One region of the Variovorax sucrosi genome, then DNA from elsewhere that is predicted to be linked to it. Evidence: predicted binding sites of a transcription regulator. Region 1 holds the regulator's gene; the other holds the start of a gene.
The links. Region 1 encodes LexA, which represses DNA repair genes until DNA is damaged. Its sites were predicted from a motif close to ACTGTATNNNNATACAGT; they were not measured.
Positions count from the first base shown of each region.

Region 2: imuA (translesion DNA synthesis-associated protein ImuA) is a predicted target of LexA. The motif match lies at 1,787-1,804, and genes of this name have one in related genera.

Region 1 covers NZ_JBPJZU010000008.1:30,521-34,693, forward strand. The annotation lists gene ACSFBE_RS16410 (DUF6152 family protein) at 1-350, opposite strand, end outside; gene ACSFBE_RS16415 (hypothetical protein) at 365-781, opposite strand; gene ACSFBE_RS16420 (asparaginase) at 787-1,785, opposite strand; gene lexA (transcriptional repressor LexA) at 1,857-2,531, shown strand; gene ACSFBE_RS16430 (hypothetical protein) at 2,643-3,008, shown strand; gene ACSFBE_RS16435 (D-2-hydroxyacid dehydrogenase family protein) at 3,173-4,173, shown strand, end outside.
Region 2 covers NZ_JBPJZU010000008.1:274,735-278,907, forward strand. The annotation lists gene ACSFBE_RS17560 (Y-family DNA polymerase) at 1-988, opposite strand, end outside; gene imuA (translesion DNA synthesis-associated protein ImuA) at 957-1,769, opposite strand; gene ACSFBE_RS17570 (hypothetical protein) at 1,927-2,136, opposite strand; gene ACSFBE_RS17575 (putative Na+/H+ antiporter) at 2,371-3,633, shown strand; gene ACSFBE_RS17580 (sterol desaturase family protein) at 3,772-4,173, shown strand, end outside.

The DNA of each region.
Region 1 (4,173 bases):
TTGATTTCCGCCACTTTCCAGGCCGACATGCGCGTCAACGGCGCAAGCTCGAGTTCCCACTGGCGATCGGCGCGCTTGGGCGTCGTGGCCCTGGCCAGCAAGGCGGCACCGTCGATGCTGGCGCTCTGCGCGGGCACCGGCCGCTTGCCGAGATCGGCCGGCACCTTCAACCCGGCGGGCACCTCGATCACCAACTCTGCGTGCGGGTTCTGCCAACGCGAGCGCAGTACCTGGCCCTCGAGGTAGATCGGGCGCTCCTGGTCGAAGCTGCTCCAGCCGTGGTGTGCCCAGGCCGGGGACAACGCCCATGGCGATGCGGCGGCGGCGGCGAGAAAGTGGCGACGGTGCATCGGGGCTCCTTCGATCAATAGGCGATCCAGCGGCCGCAGAAGACGACGGCCAACCAGAGCGCAGTGGACATCAACATCTGTACCCGCGCCGTCGTATCGAGTTTGGACAGAGAGCCGCGGGCATGGAAGCACGCGGCATTGCAACCGGCCGCGACGAGCAGTCCCATCTTCCACAAAAACGCGCGGTTGGCGAGAAGTTCGGCCGGCTGCGTGGCGAACATGAGCAGCCCGGTCGAGGCCGCCACCGCGAAGCCGGTGAGCGCAATCGTCAGCGACAGCCGCGCCAGGGGCACCACCGGGAGCTGCGCCGCGCGGCCGAACACGCGCAACTCCAGCGCCACCAGGTTGCCCAGCAACAAGGCGATGCCGATCACATGCAGCGCCTCCAGCGCCGGGTAGGCCCAGGGGTGCGACTGCAGCGCGCCGAACATGCGCCTCAGCGCGCGCGCGCCGCCAGCAGTTCCAGCATGAGCACGATGCGCGCCTTCACCGGTGACAGCGATCCGGCATCGCGAAGCGCCGGCTCGGGCGCGGCGGGGCGCAAGATCCGCCCCTGGGCACACCGGGTCGCGCGAAGTACCGCGATGCCTGCGGCCTGCGCGCGCAAGGCGGCCGCTTCGACCGCATGGTGCAAGCTACCGTTGCCCGTGGCCGCCAGCACGAGACCGTCGACCGCATGGGCGGCGCCATCGTGCCGCGCCTGCACCAGCGCGTCGACGAGCAGGCCCTGCGCGCCGGCATGGCTCGTCAGGATCTCGACGCGTGGCCAAAGAAAGGCCGGCGTCGCCGCAACCTGCGCGAGCCGGCTCGTCGCGGCATCCCCCGCCTCGGGCCACGGGCGCAGCAAACGCAGGGCGCCCTCCTCCATGTAACCCAGCGGGCCGGCGTCCCCGGAATCAAAGGCATCGGTTCGGTAGGTGTGGATTTTCTGCACATCGGCCGCACGGTGCACGGTGCCGGCACACACCACGATGACCCCTCGAGCACGAGGCTCACCGGCCAGGCTGATCGCATCGCGCAGATTCTGCGGACCGTCGGGCGACAGCGCACTCGCGGGCCGCATGGCGCAGGTGAGCACCACCGGCTTGACGGGTGCCAACACCGAATCGAGGAAGAACGCGGTCTCTTCCAGTGTGTCGGTGCCATGCGTGATCACGATGCCGTCGATGTCCTCGGACATCAGGGCCTCGGCGCAACGGACGGCCAGCTGCTGCCAGACCTCGAAGGCCATGTCCTTGCTGTCGAGTTGCGCCACCTGCTCGGCCGTGATCCGCAGACCGGCCGGCAGCCCAAGCCCCTGCAGCAGCACATCCACCCCGACCTCGCCGGCGATGTAGCCGATGTTGTCGGCCTCGGAAAGCGCGCGCCCGGCGATCGTCCCACCGGTGCCGAGCACCAGCACGCGACGTCCTGTCTCCAAACTTTTGTTCGCCATGTCTTGCCAAAGCCGTAAAACTGTTTAAAAATACAGCTACTGGATATGCAACCAGTGCCAAGGAGTTTCACATGCAGTTCGCAGTCAAGCTTACCGCCCGTCAGCAGCAAATTCTGGACTTGATCCGCAGCACCATTGCGCAGACCGGTGCGCCGCCGACGCGTGCCGAGATCGCGGCCGAACTGGGTTTCAAGTCGGCGAACGCCGCTGAAGAACATCTGCAGGCGCTGGCTCGCAAGGGCGCGATCGAACTGCTCAGCGGCACCTCCCGCGGCATCCGCCTCAAGGGCGATGCCCTGCGCTCGCTCAACGAATCGCGCGACAACCAGTTCTCGTTGTCGCTGCCGGGCATGGCACAGCTGGCGCTGCCACTCATCGGCCGTGTGGCCGCGGGTTCGCCGATCCTGGCGCAAGAGCACGTCGACCAGACCTACTACGTCGAAAACACCTTGTTTCAGCACCAGCCGGACTACCTGCTCAAGGTGCGTGGCATGTCGATGCGCGACGCCGGCATCATGGACGGCGACTTGCTCGCCGTCCAAGCCACCAAGGAAGCGCGCAACGGCCAGATCGTGGTGGCACGCCTGGGTGACGAGGTCACCGTCAAGCGCCTCAAGCGCCACAAGCAAGTGATCGAGCTGCATGCCGAAAACCCCGACTATCCGACCATCGTGGTTCAACCGGGCGAGCCCTTCGAGATCGAAGGCCTGGCCGTCGGGCTGATCCGCAACACCATGCTGATGTAGTGCATCGCACGGGCTTCGACAGGTGGCGGGCGTATGGCATTGAGGCCATCACCCTGACGCAGCCCCAACAAGCAATCCTGCCTGTGTTCAACCTCTGACTCTGGAGTTCGCATGGGAATCGCTTTGCTCACTTTCGTCGATCTGCTCACCCCGCTGCAATCGCTGGCCAGCCGCTGGCTCCCCGAGCGCCGCACCCGGCGCAGCCGCACCGGGCTCGACCTTCAAGCCGACCTGCGCTATGTGGCCGTGCGGCCTGCGTGCGGGCAGCGTGCCGTGACGCCGCTGGAGGGGCTCGCGCAAAATTCGGCTGTCACGCGCGCGCTGCGCGTGGTCCGCACGGTAGATGCGCACCAACCGGGCCGCCGGGCGGGTCGTGTCGTGATCTCCGGTCGCATGGCCGATGTCTGCGCTGAGCTCGACCGTCTGGCAGCGCTCGAAGCGGCCGACACCGTTCGCGGTACGCGTCCGCTGCACTGACGGTACGCAGTACGCACTGCCGGGTGCAGAGCGCGCCCGACCCGCTCGTCGCTCGCGTGCGGCCGCCCGACGCCGACGTGCATTCGTGGCTTCGGTCGTCGCTGCACGGGTTCGCACCACCCCGGAGTACGAGCTCGCTGTGACGCGAGGCACAATGGCACGCCATGAACATTGTGATCCTCGACGACTACCAGGACGCGGTACGCAAACTGCAGTGCGCCGCCAAACTCGATGCCTACGCGGCGAAGGTCTACACCAATACCGTCAAGGGCATCGGCCAGCTGTCGGTGCGCTTGAAAGACGCCGACGTGATCGTTCTGATCCGCGAGCGCACCCAGATTTCCCGCCAGCTGGTCGAGAAGCTGCCCAAGCTCAAGCTGATCTCCCAGACCGGCCGGGTCGGCAATCACATCGACGTCACCGCCTGCACCGAGCAAGGCGTGGCAGTGGCCGAAGGCAGCGGCTCGCCGCTCGCACCGGCCGAGCTGACCTGGGCGCTGATCATGGCGGCGATGCGCCGTCTGCCGCAGTACATCAGCAACCTCAAACACGGCGCCTGGCAACAATCCGGCCTCAAGTCGGCATCGATGCCGCCGAATTTCGGCCTGGGCTCGGTGCTCAAGGGCAAGACGCTCTGCATCTGGGGCTACGGCCGTATCGGGCAGCTGGTCGCGCGCTACGGCCAGGCCTTCGGGATGCAGGTGGTGATCTGGGGCCGCGAGCAGAGCCGCGACCTCGCGCGTTCGGATGGTTTCCAGGTGGCGCCCAGTCGCGAGGCATTCTTCAGCGCGGCCGACGTGCTGAGCGTGCACCTGCGGATGAACGACAGCACGCGTGGCATCGTCACCCTGGAGGACCTCTCGCGAATGAAGCCGACGGCGCTGTTCGTCAACACCTCGCGGGCCGAACTGGTCGAGCCGGACGCGCTGCTCGCGTCGCTGAACCGCGGCCGCCCCGGGATGGCGGCGGTGGATGTCTTCGAGAGCGAGCCCCCCTTGCAAGGCCACGCGCTGCTGCGGCTGGAGAACTGCATCTGCACGCCGCACATCGGTTACGTCGAGCAGGACAGCTACGAGCAGTATTTCGGCCAGGCCTTCGACAACGTGGTGAGCTTCGTCAAAGGGAATCCCACCAACATCGTGAACCCGGGGGCGCTGCAGGTTCG
Region 2 (4,173 bases), 240 kb from region 1:
GCCGATGGTCGGCCTGCGCCACTGGCACCAGCACCTCGCGGGCACCCAGCCGCGCGCTCAGCCGCTCGACCAGTTCGTGCAGCTTGTCGCCCTTGCGGTTGTCCTCGGGCAGGAAGCTGGTGCTGGCGCCGGCCCAGGGCATGGTGTCGATGGAACGCAGGCGCAACCAGCTGGCCGGTGCGGCGAGCTGCGTGAGCGCAAGCCGCTCGCTCATCAGGCGACGCAGGTGGGCCATGTCCTGCGTGGGCTCGGCGGTGGGCACGGTGATGTGCTGGTGCGGCGGCAGGTCGACGCCGTTGTAGCGCTTGAGGTCGAGCGTCCATTCCAGCTCGAGCGACAGCACGCCGCGCTGGCGCGCGCGCAGCCAGACCTGCAGTGCCGCCAGCAAGCGGTTGGCCGACCACATCAGTTCGTGGGCGTTCTCGGCCAGCGCGGGCAGTTCCAGCTTCTGCTCGAAGACATCGGGCAGCGTGAGCCAGGTGTGGCGCTCGGGCCGCAGGCCCCAGGCCCTGTCGAGCGCCTCGCGCAACGCCGCACCGAAGCGGCGCGACAGCCCACCGCGCGGCAGCGCCGCCACGTCGCCCCAGGTGCGGCAGCCCATGCGCGCCAGCACGTCGAGGTGCTCCCGCGCCGCGGTGAGCGTGTGAAGCGGCAGCGCGGCCGGGATGTCGGCCGGCGGCTTCTGGCCGAGCGCGAACAGGCGCAGCCGGGCCAGCGCGACCAGGCTGGTGGCGCCCTCCACCTTCTGCAGCCGGCTGCCGGGCACCGGGTTCTCGGCCACCATGAGGCGCATCAGCCCCTGGCGCCCGCCCCACAGCCTTTCGCAGGCAGACACTTCGAGCACCAGCGCCTCATCCAGCCAGGCCACACGCGGGGTGTAGCGCAGCGCCCACCAGCCGAGCGCTTCAGCCGAGAGCGGCAGGCCTTCCGAAGGCGGAAGGCCGGCAGCCTCGCTCTCAGGCGGCCACCGCAAGGCGATCCACTGCATGGCCGACCTCCTCTCTGCGCTGGCGCAGGTCGAGGCGGACCACGGTCGCGCCCTTCGTTGCGTTCGCTGCGGCCATCTCGACCGCGTCCTGCTGCTGGCGACGCTGGCGCCGCCACTGGCTGGCGGCCAGCAGCGCCGCCATGCGCTCGCTGCGGGCCGGCAGGGTCAGCGGCTGGGCCAGCGGCGGGCCGCGCCGCTTGATCAGGTGCACGTCCATCCGACCGCCGTCGGCCGGCACCAGTTGCAGGCGCAGGCGCGCCGGCGACGCCGACTGCACCAGCGCTTCCGGCCGCACCACGAACAGCAGGCCTTCGTGCTGGGCGGCGGCCAGTTGCAGCCGCCGCAGTTCGCCCACCCGCGCTTGCGGGAGCCAGGCCATGACCGCGGCCACGTCGGCGCAGCGCAAGGCCTGTTCGCAGGCCCACAGCCGCGCAGCCGGTGCCTCGGCACGCACCCACATCAGCGCCTCGGTCGGCAACCCGCCCGCTGCCAGGGCCGGACCGAAGGGCGCGTGCGGCGCGCCGACCAGCACCACCGGGCCGCCACGGGATTCAACCGCCGCGGCCAGCGCCGGCAGCAGCAATTGCCAGACATGGGCTTCCGCCCGGGCCTGCAGCAACTCGGTCATGGCACCGACCGGCCAGCCGCCTCCGGGCAGTTCGGCATCGAGGGCGGCATGGCCGGTGCCCACCACCGGCGTGTCGGCCAGGCCCAGTTCGTCCCCACGCCAGACGTTGTGCCGGGCGGAGGCGAAGGGGGTGGAAAGAGAAGGCAGGCCCATGGCGGAATCAATGATTAACTGTATTTTTATACAGTATTTCATCCGCGGGCAATGCCTTTCTCGCTATCGACCCGGGGCTTGCATGCGCAGGTCATCGCATTTGCGAGGGCCACGCCATGTCCGCCGCCGAGGGATGCGGAAAAAGGGCTCGCGCCTGCTAGTCACCGGCGGGCGCGCACAGGCTCCCGTCGGGCGTCGGCGGTGAGGCCTTTTCGCGCGCCGGCGTCCGACGCAAGGTCGTCGCAACGCGGATCGCTTCGAGGTGCTGCTGGATGCCCCTTCGCTCGGCATCGCTCAAGCGGGCATCGACTTTCGCAGACCGTGCAAGCAATTGCGCAAGGGTCGCGCGCTGGGGTGCCGTCGCCATGGTGGACCTCCCGAACATTGGACCGTTGATTCGCTTTGGAGGTGAGAACTTATTCATGAATCCGAAGGACCCGTGTAGGAGGAAATCTCCACTGCCATCGCCACGGCGGACGGCCTGATTCGGCCGGCCCCGGCGCCCGCCCCTAAAATCATCGACGGGTGTCGGGCGCTTCTCGCGCGGCAGGTTCATGCGTCGGTCGGGCCGCCACGCAGCGTTGTCACGACCAGGAGTCCCATGTCCGAAACCCCGATCCAGTGGATCGCCGCCGCCCTGTTCGCCATCGCCCTGCTGCACACCTTTGCGGCCAAGCAGTTCGAGCGGCTGTCCCACCGCTACCCGCGCCATGCCGGCCTGTTCCACCTGCTGGGCGAGGTGGAGGTGGTCTTCGGCTTCTGGGCCATCGTGCTGGTGCTAGCCATGGCGCTGGTAGTGGGCGGCGCCCCCGCGCTGGAATACGCCGAATCGCGCAACTACACCGAGCCCCTGTTCGTCTTCGTGGTGATGGTGATCGCGGCGTCGCGTCCGGTGCTGCGCACCGTGATCGCGCTGGTCGACACCGCCGCCCGGGTGGTGCCGGTGCCCACGCCGCTGGCGACGGCCTGGCTCGGGCTGGCCGCCGTGCCGCTGCTCGGCTCGCTGATCACCGAGCCGGCCGCGATGACCATCGCCGCGCTGATGCTGGCGCCGCAGATCTTCCGGCGGGACGTGCCCGAGGGCGTCAAGTACCTGGCGCTGGGCGGGTTGTTCGTCAACGTCTCGATCGGCGGCACGATGACGTCGTACGCCGCGCCGCCGGTGCTGATGGTCGCGACCACCTGGCAATGGGACAGCGCCTTCATGCTTGCGCACTTCGGCTGGAAGGCCGCGCTCGCGGTGCTGGTGAACGCGACCGTCGCCACCTTCCTGCTGCGCGGGCATCTGCGACCGGCACCGCTGCCCGACGCAGGCACCCCGGCCGAGGCGCGCGTGCCGCTGTCGGTGGTCGCGGTGCACCTGGGCCTGCTGGCCGGCGTGGTGCTGTTCGCCCACCATCCGGTGGTGTTCCTCGGCCTGTTCCTGATGTTCATGGGCTTCACGCAGGCCTACGACAAACACCAGAGCCCGCTGATCATCAAGGAAGCGCTGCTGGTCGGCTTCTTCCTGGCGGGCCTGGTGGTGCTGGGCGGCATGCAGCAGTGGTGGCTGCAGCCGATCGTCTCGAGCCTCTCGCCGCTCGCGCTGTTCGCCGGCGCGCTGGGGCTCACCGCCATCACCGACAACGCCGCGCTGACTTACCTCGGCTCGCTGATCGAGGGCATCTCGGACGCGTCCAAGTACATGCTGGTCGCCGGCGCGGTGGCCGGCGGCGGCCTGACGGTGATCGCCAACGCACCCAACCCGGCCGGCGTCGCGCTGCTCAAGCGCGGCTTCGCGGACGAGACGATCGGCGCCGGCGGCCTGCTGCTGGGCGCACTGGGCCCGACCGCCGTGGCGGCGCTGGCTTTCCTGCTGCCATGACGCGCCCTCCCGGCTGATCGTGCTGGCCCTCGGCGTGGCCGGGGGCGTCGCGCTCGCCTCGCATCGTGGCGGTCGACCAGCGTCGTCGGCCACCTAGAATCCCGCCAAATCCATACACAACACCACGAGGGGTCGGCCATGCTCAAAATCGACAAGCTCAACGAGTTCACCGCGAGCCACGGCGAGCTGCAGCGCGGCAAGGGGCTGGTCACCGGCACCATCGCCCTGAGCCTGGGCATCCTGTGCTTCCTCGGGGTGCTGGCCTTCCACTTCCCGCAGTACCTCACCACGCCCGAACTGCGCCGCAGCTACAACGTCGACATCATGCGCACCATCCTGCTGGTGGCCATGGTCGCGGCGGGTGGGCTGGCGCTGGTGAACATCGTGTTCAACCGCTCGCGCTGGCTGTCGTCGGCGGCCTTCCTGCTGATCGTCTCGGCGGCGCTGCTGGGCGGCCACAAGGTGCCGGTGAACGACTTCGCGGACAACACGCCCTACATCGGCCTGGACTGGTTCATCCTCGACCTGCTGGGCTCGGCG